DNA from 3 places in the Acetoanaerobium noterae genome. Region 3 is predicted to be linked to each of the others. Evidence: riboswitches for the same ligand, from Rfam matches in the RefSeq annotation. Region 3 holds a riboswitch; each other region holds the start of a gene.
What was found. Region 3 has a riboswitch for cobalamin ahead of B5X47_RS09535 (cobyrinate a,c-diamide synthase). Riboswitches for the same ligand answer to the same signal wherever they lie in the genome.
Positions count from the first base shown of each region.

Region 1 (6,001 bases), on a different contig from region 3:
CCTTAGCCTAATATATTACACTAGGAGACTAATAAGAACTAAAAGACAGCTAGAAAGCCAAAATGAAGAACTGCATGATTTATACGAGCAAATATACAATTCTGAGGAGGAGCTAAAAAAACTGGTTTATTTCGATTCTCTGACTAAGCTTCCAAACAGAATTGCTCTTACAAATGATATACAAGAGCATGTGAAACAGCAGGAATCAATAACTGCAGCACTTATGATTATTGACATTGACAATTTTAAATATATTAATGACACCTTAGGTCATCATTTTGGAGATGAATTTTTAATTGAAATTGCAAAAATATTCTTAAATTTATCAAGCCAGTCTATACGTGTATATAGAATCGGTGGAGATGAATTTGCGTTTTTAGTAACAGCATCGATGCCTCAGATTGAAATAGCAGCACAGGAAATAATGAATTGTTTTCATAAGCCTATATATATGGATAAGATAAAAATTCACACTACACTGAGTATGGGAATTGCTGTATATCCTTTTGCTGGGAAAACAGTTCAGCAACTACTGAAAAACGCTGATATTGCAATGTATGAAGCAAAACAGAGAGGTAAAGAGCGCTACGTCTTTTTTGATGATGTGATGAATTACAGAATTATAGAAAAAACTAAAATAGAGCATAACCTTCAATTTGCGCTTGATAATAAGGAGTTTATGCTATATTTCCAACCTCAGTATAAAACCTCTAATGACAAAATATCTGGATTCGAAGCTTTGATTAGATGGAAAAGCAGAGAGCTAGGAATGGTGCCTCCGAATGATTTTATTAAGATTGCTGAGGAAAGCCAAAAAATAGTAGCTATAGGTAAATGGGTATTTGTAAATTCCTGCGATTTTGCATCTAAGCTTATTAAAAGAGGATATAAAGATATAAAGGTATCTGTAAATATATCTATAGTGCAATTAATCCAAGATGATTTCACAGATTTTATTTTAGCTACTATAGAAAGTAAGAATCTTGATTTTAAGCTGATAGAATTAGAAATCACTGAAACTGTACTTATACGTTCAGTTCAAGAAGCATACACAAAGCTAGAGACTTTGAGAAGTAAAGGAGTATCCATATCTCTTGATGATTTTGGAACAGGATATTCATCGCTTAGCTATTTACAAAACCTTCCTATAACAACGCTTAAGATGGATAGGGCATTTGTTGAGGATATAACGAAAAATACAATAACTGAAAATCTAGCAAGCTTTATTATATCTATGGCTCACAAGCTGAATCTAGAAGTAATAGCTGAAGGAGTTGAAACTAAGCTTCAACTAGATACACTTAAAAAATATAATTGTGATAAAGTCCAAGGCTATTATTATTCAAAGCCTGTGCCAGAGGAGCAAGCTTTTTTATTGTTAGAAAGTAAGGGTGTTGACAGAAATTTACAAGATGGATATAATTAATATAGAAAACTTAATAACTATGATACATGGTTTAATCGAAAGATTGATTAAAAGAGAAGTTGGGTGAAATTCCCACGCGGTCCCGCCGCTGTAAGAGAGTAGTTTTTACTTATTAATCCACTGATTCAACGGAGAATTGGGAAGGAAAGTAAAAATGATAATCCTCAAGCCAGAATACCTGCCTGTATTATTAGCCAGAAACTCTACGAGAGATAGAGAGGTTAAAGCAAAGTGCTCATGTTTATATATGAATCCTAAGCTCCTCTTATCTTCGTAAGAGGAGTTTTTTAATCCTCCCAATTAATCGGCTCTTCGTTACGCTCATTTCAAGAGCCGGTTACCCTTTTATGCCCCTAACATTGCGGAGTAATAGCAGCTTTTAACTGCATTATTTCCAAAATGCTTAAACTTCCTTTAAAAAATAAAGGGAGTTTTTTTTCGATTATGTGGTAAACTAATTTAATAATAGTTTTTTGGAGGTAAGGGTATGATATTGTTAGGTGAAAGACAAATATTAAAGGTAGTTAGGTTTGCTACTATTGGAGCATATTTAGGAGATGAGGATGATCAAGTACTTCTTCCTAAAAAATATGTCCCAAGCACACTTTGTATTGACGATGAAATTGACGTATTTATATATAGAGATTCTAAGGATAGACTAGTAGCAACAACTGAAAAACCAAAGCTAACTTTAGGTACTATAGCTTTGCTAAAAGTATCCCAGATAACAGATATTGGAGCTTTTATGGATTGGGGTTTAGAAAAAGACTTGCTCTTACCATTTAGAGAGCAGACTATCAAGGTTGAAGAAGGAAATGAGTACATGGTAGGACTCTATATCGATAAGAGCGATAGGTTGTGTGCTACTATGCACACCTATGAGATATTATCAGGAGAGTCTCCTTACGATGTAGATGATATGGTTGAAGGTATGATTTACAGTATAAAAAAAGATGTAGGTATTTTTGTAGCTGTCGATAGAAGATATCACGGTATGCTCCCAATCAGTGAAGCTCTTCGTATATATAAACGAGGAGATATGATTAAGGCTAGAGTAGTAGAAAAAGATGAAGAAGGCAAGTTAAAGCTCAGTCTTAGATTAAAGCCTCTTGAGCAGATAGATAAGGACTCTTATACAATATTGAAGGAAATAGAAAAACAAGGTGGATTTTTAGCACTTAATGACAGCTCAGAGCCTGATGAAATCAGAAAGCAGCTCAGCATGAGCAAAAAATCCTTCAAAAAAGGTCTTGGTAGACTTCTTAGAGAAGAAAAGGTCGAGTTAAAGGAAGATGGAATATCTTTAAAAAAGCTTTAAGCTAAAAATTTAGGGTAAAAAATGGTTAAAGGGGGAGTGTCTATGAAAGCAAAAGATATAATGACTCCAAATGTTATTACTGTTTCAAAGTCGGATTCAGTTGAAAAAGCCATTAAGCTGTTGTTAGAGCATAATATAACAGGACTTCCAGTTGTGGATGAAGCTGGCCACGTTATAGGCATAATAACTGAAGGCGATTTAATGTATAGGGGAGGAGAAATAAAGCCTCCTAGATATTTGGCTATTTTTGACAGCTATATTTTTATTGACAATCCTAGTAAATTTGAGAAGCAATTAAAGAAAATGACAGGGATGTTTGTTGAGGATGTAATGACTACCCCAGTGATAGTAATTGAAGCAGAGCAAAGCGTACCAGATGCAGCCAACCTTATGACAAAGCATAAGGTGAATAGGCTCCCTGTTATAGAAGAAGGAAAATTAGTTGGAATTATAAGTAGGAGAGACATTATAAAAAGCTATGCCTCAATGGCATAGCTTTTCTCGTTTATGTATGATTTGATTGTTCCTTTATATACCAGCTCAAGAGCTTTGATTTGAAGCAAGTCACATGGTTTTATTAGTCCAAAAGCTTTTTGTGGACGGTATATTCCAGCTTGAGTTAGTGCAAGAGAAACGAATTGAGAGCAAAAGAAATGAAAAGATCTATTTACCGGAAGGTTAAACCATAAGCCGAAAAGACCGATAAAATTATATCTGTAGCTGTGCTTGGATATTATAAAAGGTGAGATTTTTTTTCTTAATATGTAATATTGTTTTTCTGTGACTTTAAGTCTATAAATACAAAGTGAAGTATCTTCAAATCTTTTATAGATACCCTCAGAAAGGTCTTCGACAACAAAGCCACCGGAAAAAGGATTGCTTGGGTTTGTTCTTCCAAAAGAATATAAATTGTTTAGAGGATTGTCTAGACCGAGCGACACGTGAATGTAATCTGAATTTTCAAAAAAATTCAGAGTCCTCGATAGCCAAGTTCCAGTTTTTGTAAATACTAAATATATATATTGTTGTTTCATACTATAGACTCCTTAGGTAAAAATGCTTATAATAGATATCTTAAGCATATAGAATTAGTATATGCTAATTTAAAAAAAATGCAATATTTTTTTGAAGCTTTCTTACTAGATGATATTAATAAAAAATTTGATATAATGAAATAGTTAAAATAAGTTTTGGGTGGTGAATGATAATGGATACTGTAATGATGGGACTAGATAAAAATTTGATAGGACAGAAGCTAGAAAAAGATGTCTACAGCGAAACAGGTATTTTAGTCGTAGCTGCCGGAACCTATATTTCTGAAAAAGTATATCAAAAAATGGAATCTTATTTTATAAATAATGTTCATATTAAGAAAAAGGAAACGAAAGATAAAAAATATCAAGATTATGCAGTTATAAAATCAACATATCTTAAAAATGTGGATGTAATGAAAACTGTGCTTAAAGAAATATCATTAAATGGTACAGTTGATGATGAAATGATAATGGACATGACTAATTCTATAACACTTCATTCACAAAAGATGGGGTATTTTATCGATTGTATTCATGATTTAAAATCTGCAGATGAATATACATATAATCATAGTATTAATGTTGCAATATATGCAATGCTCATTGGAAGCTGGATGAAGCTCCCAGAAATAGATATTCAGTACCTCGTACTGGCTGGAATACTTCACGATGTGGGCAAGTCAAAAATTCCAAATGAAATTCTAAACAAAAATACAAGACTAACTGATGAAGAATTTGCTATAATGAAAAAGCATTCTCATTTAGGCTACTGCATTGTTAAAGATATGGAGAATATTCCAGAGGACGTAAAAAAAGCTGTTTTAATGCATCATGAGAAATTAGATGGAAGCGGATACCCATTAAGATGCAAAAGCAAACAAATTCCAAAATTCGCTCAAATATTAGCAGTTGCTGATGTATATGATGCACTGACTTCAAAAAGAGTTTATAAAGATAAAATCACTCCTTTTGAAACCTTTAAAGAGATGAGCAAGATGGGATACTCTCATTTCGCTCCCGATGTTCTGATGACTTTTTTAAAAAACATAGTTTATTATTATGTAGGCTTTAAACTCAAATTAAATACAGGTGAAATAGGAGAAATTCTTTATGTATCACCACTTAATAATTATCAGCCTCTTATTAAAGTAGAGGGTAAAGTAATAGATTTATCTTTAGACAAGAGATATAGTATTTTAGAAATGGCGTAAAATTTAAATTGAAGAGGTTATTATGAGAATATGTAGTATACAAAAAATCCCTCAAAAAGCTAAACTGGCAAAACCGGTATATGATCATAAAGGTATTTTATTATTAAACAAGGGAATAGATATCACAGAGAGCATAACAAATAAATTTAAAGCCAATAACATTTATTTTATTTATATAGAAGACGATATTTCTGAGGGGATAGAGATAGAGTCTATAATTGACGACGAAACTAAAGCAATGATAACCTTTAGCATAAAAAATATAATTGATAACGTAAGCTGTGGGAAAAAAACTAATGCCATGCTACCTATTCAAGAAATAAAAAAAGTAGAAAATATTGTTGACACTCTATTAAAAAACATAAAAGAAAAGAATGAGTTATCCTATATGGCTGTAGAGCTTATGGGAACAGATATGAATACCTATACTCACAGTGTAAATGTAGCTATATTATCTATTATTAATTCAATAGACTATGGCTACGCAGATTCCATGTGCGAAAAGATAGGATTTGGAGCTTTGATGCACGATATTGGAAAAACTAGGATAGATAACCACGTACTGCAAAAACACGGAATTTTATCTCACGAAGAATTTAATCTTATGAAAATGCACCCAACTCTAGGGTATAAGATGCTAAAATCGGACCCATCTATAAGCTCCATATCAAAATCTATAATTTTAAACCACCATGAAAAGCTAGATGGAACAGGATATCCAAGTGGACTTACTGCTTCACAGATGCCAGATTTTTTGAGAATAGTTACTCTTTCTGACATGTTTGACGCTATGACAACGGATAGAGTATATAGAAGAAGAATCCCTGTACATGTTGCACTTGAAAATCTTATGGCAGATTGCATCAGTAAATTGGATGCCAAAATCTATAATAGATTTGTAAGAAATGTAATTTTATATCCACCAGGCAGCATGGTGATGCTAAATGAAGGAACAACTGCAATAGTTAGTGAATATAACAAGCTAAACCCAACAAGACCTAAGCTAAGAATA
Region 1 is NZ_FUYN01000001.1:639,605-645,605, reverse strand. Features, by position in the region: gene B5X47_RS03240 (ABC transporter substrate binding protein) at 1-1,426, shown strand, start outside; cobalamin riboswitch at 1,436-1,626, shown strand; gene B5X47_RS03235 (CvfB family protein) at 1,914-2,744, shown strand; gene B5X47_RS03230 (CBS domain-containing protein) at 2,787-3,239, shown strand; gene B5X47_RS03225 (hypothetical protein) at 3,221-3,778, opposite strand; gene B5X47_RS03220 (HD-GYP domain-containing protein) at 3,952-4,989, shown strand; gene B5X47_RS03215 (HD-GYP domain-containing protein) at 5,012-6,001, shown strand, end outside.
Region 1: linked by a shared signal. The riboswitch ahead of B5X47_RS03235 (CvfB family protein) and the one ahead of B5X47_RS09535 (cobyrinate a,c-diamide synthase) in region 3 are both predicted to bind cobalamin.

Region 2 (6,001 bases), on a different contig from region 3:
CCATAATGACTACCTGCGGACTTTACGATTCCTCGGGACAATTTTCTGTTGAGGTTGGACTTCCTTCAAAAAGTGGTGTAGGTGGATGCATAATGGCAGTGGCTCCTCAAAACATGGGCATAGCTGTTATAGGTCCAGCCCTAGATTCTCACGGAAACAGCATGGCAGGAAAAAAAGTTTTAGAATATCTTTCCAATGAACTAAATCTAAGTATTTTTTAAAAAAATAAAACAGATATTTAACTCCGTCTATGCAACTGGAGCTAGATATCTGTTTTTGTCTTTAAGCTAGCCACTTCTGCTTGAGTTAAAAATCTCCACTTCCCATAGGATAATCCATCAAGAGTGATATTTAATATTCTCACACGCTTTAGCTTTCTAACCTTATAGCCAAAATGCTGACACATACGCCTTATTTGTCTATTTAAGCCCTGTGATAAAACTATTTTAAAGCTTTTTTCACTTATCTTATGGATTTTACATGGTTTAGTAGTTGTATAAGTGTTTTTTACAGGATTATATATTCTTACTCCTTGGCTCATTTGTTTTAAAGTCTTGCTATCTAAAGGCTTATCTACTGTTACTATATATTCTTTTTCATGATGATTTTCTTCTCTTAATATACGATTAACTATATCTCCATCATTAGTTAAAAGAATAAGTCCCTCGGAATCCTTATCAAGTCTTCCTATTGGAAAAATTCTCTCTTTATAATTCACATAGTCGACAATATTACCTTCAATATGTCCTTCTGTAGTACAGGTAATACCTACTGGTTTATATAGTGCAATATAAACCTTATCCTCTTTAGGTTTAATTATGGTCCCGTCCACCTCAACTATATCACCTTCACTGACCTGATATCCTAAATCAGCGATTTTCGAATTTACTTTTACTTTATTATTTTTAATTAGTTCATCTGCCTTTCTTCTAGAGCAAAGTCCTGAAGAGCTTATATAATTATTTAATCGCATACTTACCCTTTCTTAGCTTCCTGTTTTTTGAAGCTCATTAAATACTGGTATAATATATGGTTTTCCTGTGCTAGGATGAACCACCATATCTACTTCTATATTATACACCTCATCTATTATTTCCTTTGTCAAAACAGCTTGTGGATTACCATGAGTTACCAGCTTTCCATCCGACAAAAGGAAAATCTCATCACTATACTGCACAGCAAGGTTTAAATCATGAAGTATAGTAATTATTGTTGTATTTTTTTCTTTATTTAATTTTTTCAAAACTTCAAGAAGCTGAATTTGGTGATGAATATCTATATTTGAAATAGGTTCATCGAGGATTAAAACTTCAGTATCTTGAGTAATCGCCCTTGCAATAATAACTCTCTGTCTTTCTCCACCACTTATCTGATCGATTTTCTTATCTCTTAGATGCCATGTATTTGTCTTTAGCATTGCATCCTTAGCTAGTTCAAAATCTAGGCTAGATTCAGACTGAAATCTTCTAAGATAAGGAGCTCTTCCCATAAGCACAATATCCATAACAGAAAAATCAAAATCTATAATTGTATTTTGAGGTACAGTTGCAATTTTACGAGCAGTTTGCTTATTTGTCAATTTTGTAATGTCTTCACTTAATAAAAAAACCTTATTTTTCGGAGTATCCATAGTTTTAGTTATTATTTTTGCTAAGGTTGTTTTCCCTGAGCCATTGGGCCCTAATATGGTATAAAACTTCCCTTTTTCAATATTAACACTCACATCAGTTAGAACTACTTGAGCTCCGTAGCTCCAATCTAAGTTTTTTACCTTTATATGACTTTCAAATTTAATAGACATATGGTCATGCCACCTTCTTTTTTGTTTTAACAAGTAAATAAATAAAATACGGCGCTCCGAACAACGAAGTGATTGATCCTACTGGAAGCTCTGTAGGTGGTATTGCAACTCTAGCCATGGTATCTGCTAATATCATAAAAATCGCTCCTCCAATAGCTGAAAAGGGTATGAGTACTCTATTATCTGGGCCTATAAGCAATCTTATAGTGTGAGGAACAATAAGACCCACAAACCCAATTATACCACTTACTGAAACTGCCGAAGCAACTATCATAGATGATATAAAAAGCAAAATTTTTTTTACTCTTTCAACCTCTACTCCCAAGCTATTTGCTGAGTCTTCTCCAAGTAACATTATATTTAAATCTCTTGAAAAAATACCTATTCCTATAGTTCCTAAAACGACAATGGGAACTAAGATGTAAACTTGATTCCAGCTTGCTGCAGAAACACTTCCCATAAGCCAGAATACTATTTTTTCAATCTGCGCATGATTGAAGAGCATCAAAAGCGATATTGCTGCTGAAAATAAGTAATTTATTGATATACCTGCAAGAAGCAAGGTACTTGCAGGTATTTTCGTTCCAGTTTTTGCAATCAGATATACAAGGCTTACTGTAAGAATAGCTCCTATAAACGCAAAGAGAGTAACACCTCCTATGCCTATAGCCCCTACTCCTAAACCAAATATCATTGCAATAGCAGCTCCTAGCGCTGCTCCAGATGATATCCCCAGCACATATGGGTCTGCCATTGGATTTTTGAACATACCCTGAAATGCTGCTCCTGATACCGACAGCCCCATTCCCACAAAAGCTGCTAGGATTATTCTAGGAAGTCTTATCTGCCAAATAATAGTTATTTGATTTCTTTTAATATCATCAAGCGAGATTAAATCATCTACAAGAGGTAGCTTTGACAATAGAATTCTCACTGCTTTATCTATAGAAATATCTGCTACTCCAGTCATACTAGATATCACTATCCCTAACATCAACATTATTGTCAAAATTATAAACATTAATTTGTAGAATGATTTTTTCTCTGTAAAGCTCATAGCCTTCCTCATTTCGTCATTATTAGAATTTGTCAGGATGAAGTATCTTTGCTAATTCCTCTAATCCATCAGCAAGTCTAGGTCCTTGTCTATCTAGCATATTATTATCAATTTCAAATAACCTGCCCTCTTTAACTGCTGTTAGCTCATTATATCCATTTGCTGATTTTATTCCTGCTTTTGCTTCAAAGTATTTTGAACAAATCACTATATCTGGATCTTTTTCTACGAGTGCCTCGAGATTATATTTCCATCCTGTGGCATCATTTGCTATGTTTTCTCCACCAGCCATATCAATAATCTGAGAAATAAAAGTCTCACCTGTTGCTGTATAGTCTCCACCTTCGCCATAAGAAACTACGTAATATGCCTTTGGTTTAGGCTGATTTTCAACTGCCTCCTTAACTTTCTTTACCTTTGCTTGCATATCCGCTACTACGGCATTTGCATTTTCATCTGCATTTAATAGCCTTCCTGTTTTTAAAATTGTGTCATATACCCCTTCAAAGCTCTCTTCTCCATATAGAACTGCTACCGTAAGTCCTGAATCTTCTAATTTTTTTAAGACATCTGGATCAAAATGAGTAGATGCAATTATTAAATCAGGGTCAAGCTCCAATATTTTTTCTATGTTAGGCTCTCTCAGGCTCCCTATTGATTCCTTTTCTAAAACCTGCTCAGGGTAATCACAATAATCCGTCCTGGCTACTAACTTAGCTTCCATACCAAGCGCATAAATAGTCTCTGTGATATTTGGTGCTATGGATATTATCCTTTGAGGTTCATTTTCTATAGTAACTTTTCTTCCCATAGAATCAGTAATTTCAAGTGGATAGAGCTTAGACGCTGTATTCGTTTGTATATTTTCCTCCTCTTCAGTCTGGGCTGGTGCCTGACAACCCGTAAAGCTTAACAAAGCTATCATAAATAAAATCAATGTCCTTACTAAGGTTTTTTTATTAAATGTCATTTTTATATCCCCTTCGTAAATATAATTATTAAATCTGCTTGTATCCTTGCATAAAAATACACTTACCCTTAAAGGAAAGTGTCGACATAAATACTTCAATCCTCCCTCCGAAGATAGTAATAATAATAAGATAAGGCAGGTTTCCTGGCTCATGGTTCATCCTAATCTTCGGCCTTCTCAGTTTCCCAATGGCTTAATCGAATTTCGTTCCCATATACAGTAGCGGGGGCTGCAGTGGAATTTAACCACTTTCCCTTTTAACCCATCAAGGGCACCATATCTTTTATAATTTTTTTAAACTTATAATTTTTATTATATCAGTTTTATTCAAAAACAACAAATTTGCTTTAAAGCAAATTAAGAACAGTTCCAACTTAATACAATCAAAGATTTTTAATTGACACCTAGAAACCCTATTGTATTCATAATAAAAATCCTGATTTTATTTAGTAGAATTTAAAATCAGGATTTTTATAAATTTAAGCATTTTTTATTTTCTTAAGTCATCTAATATTTGAGTCTTTTCTTTAGTTTTATCATCCTTAAGCTTAATAACTCTCGCAGGTGAACCTGCAACAACTGTATTTTCTGGGACATCTTCAGTAACTACAGCTCCAGCAGCAACTACACTGTTATTTCCAATTACTACACCCTCTAGCACTACTGCATTTGCTCCAACTAGAACGTCATCTCCCACTATAACTGGTGTTTTACTAGGTGGTTCTAGTACACCAGCAATAACCGCTCCCGCTCCTATATGAGATCTTTTTCCTATTGTTCCTCTAGCTCCAACTACAGCATTCATATCTATCATTGTTTCATCGCCAATTTCTGCTCCAATATTTATTACTGCTCCCATCATTATAACGGCATTTTTCCCTATAGATACTCTATCTCTAATTACTGCTCCTGGCTCAATTCTCGCATCAAATTTTGTATAGTCTGACATAGGAATAGCGGAATTTCTTCTATCATTTTCTATATAATAAAACTCAATCTGATTTTTATTTAGCTCCAAGAATTTATTTATTTCATCAGCTTCTCCAAATAAAATTCTCGATTTTCCTTCTCCAAAAACCATTAATTCATTAATAGCTTCATAATTTAGGTCTCCCTTAACATATAGCTTTACCGGAGTGGTTTTCTTAGCTTCCTTTATAAATCTAGCAATTTCATATGCATCTGTTAGTTTAGTTTCGTTAGTCATAATGTTTTTTATGATAAATTAATTATCATAATCTCCTTTTTATTATTTACGTAATTTATGGTCTACGTATAAAACCATATATTTTTGTTTTTAATTTTTAAATTTCAAACATATCTTGCATGCAGTACATTCCTTTTTCTTTCCCATAAAGCCATTTTGCAGCATCAATAGCTCCATCTGCAAACAAATCCTTAGAAAGTGCTGTGTGCTTTATTTCAATAATGTCACTGCTTCCTGCAAATATAACTTCATGCTCACCAAAGATGTTTCCTCCTCTAACTGCATGTATCCCTATTTCATTTGTCGTCCTAGGATTGGTTCTTCCTTGTCTTCCATTTACAAAGTTTTTTGGGGTGGATATACTAGAATTTACTGCATCAGCTAAAATATATGCAGTACCACTAGGTGCATCTACTTTCTTATTGTGATGCTTTTCAATTATTTCAATATCATAGCTTCGCTCATCTAGTAATCTTGAATATTTTTCTAAAATTGTCTTTAATAAATTTATTCCAAAAGACATATTTGCAGAGTATAAAATGGCAATATCTGAGCTATAGCTGTGTATTTTTTCAATTTGAGCTGCATCGTAGCCTGTAGTTGCAAGAACAAGACTAATCCCATGCTCCTTTGCAAATAATAATAGTTCATCTAGACATGAGTGGTGAGAAAAATCAATAATTAAATCAGGATATATATCTGAATCAGCTGGTTTTTCAAAAACTCTACATTTATTTTCATAAAGCTCTGGTCTAGCGTCTATTCCCATTACTAGATTAAACATATCATCTTCAACTATTTTTTTGTATATAATTTGACCCATACTTCCATTTATTCCCGAAATACCTATGTTAATCAAGCGCTCACCCCCATAGACTGATTAAATTTTTTAATGCTTTCAATTAATAGCTCTCTATTGCTATCACTTATTGGAATAAGTGGAAGTCTAAGCTCTCCATTTATTTT
Region 2 is NZ_FUYN01000001.1:369,730-375,730, forward strand. Features, by position in the region: gene glsA (glutaminase A) at 1-221, shown strand, start outside; gene B5X47_RS01855 (pseudouridine synthase) at 263-973, opposite strand; gene B5X47_RS01860 (ABC transporter ATP-binding protein) at 986-1,801, opposite strand; gene B5X47_RS01865 (FecCD family ABC transporter permease) at 1,806-2,858, opposite strand; gene B5X47_RS01870 (ABC transporter substrate-binding protein) at 2,881-3,828, opposite strand; cobalamin riboswitch at 3,946-4,122, opposite strand; gene dapD (2,3,4,5-tetrahydropyridine-2,6-dicarboxylate N-acetyltransferase) at 4,319-5,035, opposite strand; gene dapB (4-hydroxy-tetrahydrodipicolinate reductase) at 5,133-5,894, opposite strand; gene dapA (4-hydroxy-tetrahydrodipicolinate synthase) at 5,891-6,001, opposite strand, start outside.
Region 2: linked by a shared signal. The riboswitch ahead of B5X47_RS01870 (ABC transporter substrate-binding protein) and the one ahead of B5X47_RS09535 (cobyrinate a,c-diamide synthase) in region 3 are both predicted to bind cobalamin.

Region 3 (6,001 bases):
TATCGTCTAAGCCTCTAAAGTCCGTACATGTTCTTATTAACAATTTGTAATTTTTGAGAAGTACTGCTTTTATAGCAGTCCCACTAAAGCCTGTCGGTAGTCTTAAAAGCAAATAATTTGTTACTGATTGCTTTGTCTTTACATTCATATCTTCGTAAATTGAAATCAAGCGTTTAATTTCGTCTTTATAATAATAATGTGTTTTACTTGTTATAATCTCTGTTTGTAAATGCTTTACTAACTGCTCTGCAAACACATTTATTGTCCAAGGCTCTTTATACTGCCAAAGCATATCAATAAGCTTTTCATTTGATGTGAATATGTAGCCTAATCTTGCTCCTGGCATAGCATAAAACTTTGTTATTGCTTTTAAGATAATTACATTATTATAATTATTTATTTGACCTAGCATCGAATACTCTTTGTTGTCAGTAAAATCGATAAAGGTTTCATCTACAAATACGAGTGTACTATTCTTATTTGCAATATCTATAAGCTTTGAAAGATTTTTTATCTCACCAGTTGGGTTGTTAGGATTGCATATTACTACCATATCCAAATCCTCAATAGCATTTTGAAGTAAAGCTTCATTTTCTTGCTTTAACAAGTCAAAACTTAAATCCACTGGATTCTTGCCTGATATTTTTGCCGCTCTTTCATATTCACAAAAGGTTGGATGAAATATTCCTATTTTTTCAATTTGAGGTAGCTTCATTATCAAATAAATTAATTCTGTTGCTCCATTTCCAGGTATTATATTAGATGATTTCACATTGTAAATATTTGATAAAGTGTTTCTAAGCTCTTCATAATTAATATCAGGATATTTATTTAGGGTGGTTGTAATATTTGAAAAAATAGCCTGAAAATCTATTTGTGAGGTAAAAATATTAACATTTGAACTAAAATCTATTATTTCAGATTCATCTATATTGAGCATCTTTGAAGAAGCCTTTGTATCAGCTCCATGTACTCTATCTGATAGCTTTACCTCTTTAGCCATTTTGCTATTACTCCCTTCTGATTTGGCATATTTGATACCTTGTCTATAATTAAAGCTAGGAAGGTGTTTATCGCAAGCATGATTAAAACAGTTTTTGACATATCCATTGCTGCTTCATAAGTATAAAACGCTCTGATTGAAAAAAAGGTTATTATACTAGGTACTACAGTTATCGCTACAGCAGCTAAATTGGAGTTTTCATATTTCTTATTAGCTACTCCAAATAGGTACACTCCTAGTCCTACTCCAGCGGCAATTATTGCTCTAGCTAATAAATTTTGGGGAGAGCCTTTGTAAACTCCAGTCATCAAAAATACAAGAAAAGATAGACTGGCACCAGAAATATTGGACCCTGTTAATGTATATAGAATAGACGGCAAGCTTGTGAATGAAAATGTACTATTTCCTATATATAAAAACGAAAGTAAGTAAGAAACTATTAAAAACGCAAGGTATTTTAAGCTTAGCTTTGGTATTTTCATTTACATAAACTCCTTTATTGCTAATAAAGCTGTAGTTGTAATTACAGCAGACGTAGCTGTCATATACATAATCTTACATGTGGACAAAATATCGTCGTTATTAATCTCTCTTAACTTATCTCCTATTGTTGGCTTATATACTTCTTGGCCGAAATATACGTTTGTTCCTCCAAGCTGTATTCCTAAAGCTCCAGCTACTGCTCCTTCAGCAAAAGCACAATTAGGACTTTTATGATTTTTTCTATCTCTGATGCTTATAATAAAAGCTTTTTTTGCATTTCCTCCGGCTAGTAAGCTTCCTATACTCATAAATAAAGTGCTGAGTCTAGCTGGAATAAGGTTTGCAATATCGTCTGTTTTAGCAGAAAAATAACCTAGATTTATATACTTGTCATTTTTATATCCAACCATAGAATCAAGGGTATTTATAGCTTTGTACGCCATAGCAAGAGGTGCTCCACCAATTGCTGCGTAAAACAGTGGTGAAAGAAACCCATCAACTGTATTTTCCGCCACAGTTTCTACTACCGCTCTAATTATTTCCTTGAATTCTAGGCTTGTAGTATCTCTGCCTACTATATAAGAAAGTGCTAGCCTAGATTTTTCTATATCGCCAGTTTCCAAGGCTTTATATATCTTTACGGCTTCATCTTTAAGGCACTTAACTGAAAAAGTAGTGTAAAGTATAAAACCTTCTATCAATACACCTACAGACTCATTTATTCCAAAAGATAGCTTTACAAGTGAGAATGTAATTGCATAAGTTAAAGCAACTGTAGTTAGCATTAGGATAAATCCAGCAAATTTGAGCTGAGATTGAGATTTAAAGCTCTTTCTTAGGCTGGCTTCCATAAAATTTATGTATTTTCCTATAAATCTAGTCGGATGCGGAAAGCTATAGGGATCTCCAAATATCAAATCCAGTATAAATGCTATTAGGATGCTATAAATTAGATTCACTGTATTCCTCCAAAGCTGAGCAAAATTTATATATAAGATTGTAGTCTGAAGCAAAATGAGTATGAAGATAGGTTCCAAATGTATTTTTGTACTTATATCCTCCTGCCCAGGTTTTTATACTATAATCTGACATTTCTTTTTCCATGCTATATACAGGCTCTAAATCTGTTATAAATTCTGAATGGTGAAATTCATGCCCTCTTACTATTTGCCCTTTTTCTCCTATTATGGTTGACTCATTAAGTTTTCCTTGGCAATATCCGAATCTTTGGAGCTTTGCGCTCATCTTACTGTATCCAGATAGAATTCCAGTCATATCAAATTTGTTGCCATCACTATCTATCAGATAACCTCCTAAATACATAAGTCCGCCGCATTCTCCATAAATAGGCATGTTATTATTAGAAGCCTCTTTAATACTAGCTCTCATTTTAGTGTTATTAGATAGCTCTCTAGCAAAAATCTCAGGATATCCTCCTCCAAAATATATTCCATCACATTCTGGAAGCTCACTGTCACTTATCGGACTAAAATATTCTAGCTTTATACCTGCAAGCTTAAGTATATTAAGCGTATCTGGATAATAAAAGTTGAAAGCTTTATCGAAAGCAACAGCTAGCGTTAGATTCTTATCACTTCTTTTTATTGCTCGCTTAGACTCCCAAGTTGATTTTGCTTTGCTTATTTTTATAATTTCATCTAAATCCAAATATGTAGTAACCAAGTCTGCCATTGTCTGCAATTTTTGCTCTGAATCATCCAGCTCTGATTGCATCACTAGTCCAAGATGTCTAGATGGTAATGATATATCTGAATTTTTAGGTATCCTACCTAATACTTTCACATTTACATTTTTCTCTATTGCCTGCTTTAATATGTCATAGTGATTCTCGCTAGAAACATTGTTTAAAATTACTCCCACTATATCGAGGTCTTTATCGAACTCAACGAAGCCTTTTACTAAAGCAGCCGCTGAACCTGCCATAGCCCTTGCATCTATTACTAAAATAACAGGGCAATTTAAAATTTTTGCCATAGACGCACTAGAACAGTAATCACTGTCTGATTGATAGCCATCATATACGCCCATTACTCCTTCTATTATTGATATATCCGATGTCTTTGCATAGGCTGCAAAAATATTTCTTATTTCATCTTTTGGAAGTATGAATTCGTCTATATTATGTGAATCTAATCCAGAGGCCTGTTTATGGTAGCTTGTATCAATATAATCTGGTCCTACTTTATATGGCTGAACTTTTAGACCTTTATCCTTAAGCGCACGCATCAATCCACTTGTGATTGTAGTTTTTCCTGCTCCACTATGAGTTGCAGCTATCATAATCCTATCCATAATTTCCTCCCAATTTCACAAAATTTCAATCTATTAGAGCAATATAAATCGCTCATATCTCATGTATGTTCTGCTATATTTACAATAAAAAAACCAGACCTAAGGCCTGGTTCAACATTATATCTTTACTTAATTTTCATTTACTAATTAATGCTATATCTAAGTAAATTAAATTTAAAACTAGATATGTGTGAATCCTTCCTCCCCGAAAGTATCATGCATGTACAGGCAGGTCTCCTGGCTAAGAATCAACCTCTTTCGTACCTTCCCACTTTTAAAAAAAGCAGTGGCATCAACGAAATCGTCATCTTTTACAGTAGCGGGGGCTGCAGAGGAATACCTCATTTCCCTATTAAGCTATCTAGCACCTGAACATCGTATTATTTTATTTACTCATTTATAATACCATAAAGAAAAACTAGAATCAATCATATAATGAATTTTTATAAGCTTAGATACAAGTTATTGCAATGGATTTGCATTAAACTTCTGCTAAATCGATGCCAAAAATTCTGAAAACCTGTTCTCTTTTGATTCAGCATAATCATATATTACTGGATAAGGAAACACAAATTCGTTTACTAAGCTTAAACCACCTATAGTTTCTAAAACCTTAAATCCAACTTTATACGTTTTAGAATCAAGTGCTGCAAAGACAAGCTCGCTTTCTGTCGTAAAAAAAACAGCCTCTAAATCGTCGCTTATATTATATTCTTCTTCCTTAACATGGTCATTATGAGGCTTAAACTTTGTGTACATATCCCCTTTGTCAAAAGGCACTTTGTATAAAGTAGGATATGCCTTTTTTAAATTATGCACTAGCTCTTCATCTTGAATTTTATAGTGAGCTATATACTCAGGTCTACTTATCTCTTTTCTAACACTTTCACTGTCAACTGGCTGTTTTTCTCCTGCTAATATGGACCTAAGCTTAAATGGATTTTCATCTATTATAGTAAATCCGAGCTTAAGCTTATAGTAGCCTGTAGCATCTTCAATTATCGCATTTGAGTAGTATCTATTATCATTCATTTTGCTAACAGTATTTTTTAAAAGCACGGCTCCCTTTGAGGATACCTCAGGATAAAGAGGTTTTTTTTCAGACGAAAAATATCTTAGAGCTTTGCTATCTTTAGCTACTAGTCTCATAGTCATATAATTAATAAACTCTATAGGCTCCGATATAGCTACGCAGGTTTTGAAAAAAAGTTTTTCTTCGTCCACAGTAGTATCTCTTTTTAATAAATATTCATATTCTAAAAAATCTCCTGGAAAAGACAGCGAGCTTTTAATATTAATTCTTGCATATTCATACAGTAAGTTAAGCGCTTCTTTTTTTGTTATTCTTATTATACTAGAGCCCAGACCACCCATAAGTCTATTTTCTTCAATAAATATATCCTTTAGACTAGCATTACGAAGTCCTACATAATCAGCTATTCCATCTTCTTCAGCATCCAATAAGAAGAATTGATTTAGTGTTTCTTTTTCATCCTGCCATTTTATATGTAACCCAAGACTCCCCATTAGGCGTGACTTGGTTATCTTTGCAAATTCAAATTTCATTGGTTTAGTCCTCCATTTTAAAGGTATACTTAGTATAATAGTTTTTAGTAGTTTTATATACTTTTTGTTTTATACCCATATATCTATTATACTATTAAAAACAGCCAAGTGATTATAATTCTGGAGGTGCTTGCATGAAAAAAATTGCAGCTTTTTTTGATATAGATGGTACTTTTTACAGGGATTCTCTAATGACGGAGCATTTTAAGAAATTGATTAAATACGATATCATAGATCCTCTAATGTGGCATGCTCACGCAAAGGAAGCTTTCAATGACTGGGATAAGCGTCAGGGTAATTATGATGATTATCTTCTTGAGCTAGCTGGAGTTTATATAGATACTCTTACTGGAGTGCCTAGAGAAAGTATTGAGTTTACAAGTCAAAATGTAATAGACCAGAAATCAGAACGAGTATATAGATACACTCGTTCAAGAATAAAGTGGCATAAAGAAAGTGGTCATACCGTAATATTTATTTCCGGAAGCCCTGATTACTTGGTTAAACGAATGGCAAAAAAATACAATGTAACTGAATACAAAGCTACTGAGTATATATTTAAGGATGATATTTTCACTGGCAGAATAGTTCCTATGTGGGACTCAAAAAGCAAAGACAAAGCTATTGATTATTTTG
Region 3 is NZ_FUYN01000004.1:211,831-217,831, forward strand. Features, by position in the region: gene B5X47_RS09520 (pyridoxal phosphate-dependent aminotransferase) at 1-1,003, opposite strand, end outside; gene B5X47_RS09525 (hypothetical protein) at 988-1,485, opposite strand; gene cbiB (adenosylcobinamide-phosphate synthase CbiB) at 1,486-2,445, opposite strand; gene B5X47_RS09535 (cobyrinate a,c-diamide synthase) at 2,429-3,799, opposite strand; cobalamin riboswitch at 4,010-4,186, opposite strand; gene B5X47_RS09540 (hypothetical protein) at 4,292-5,365, opposite strand; gene B5X47_RS09545 (HAD family hydrolase) at 5,500-6,001, shown strand, end outside.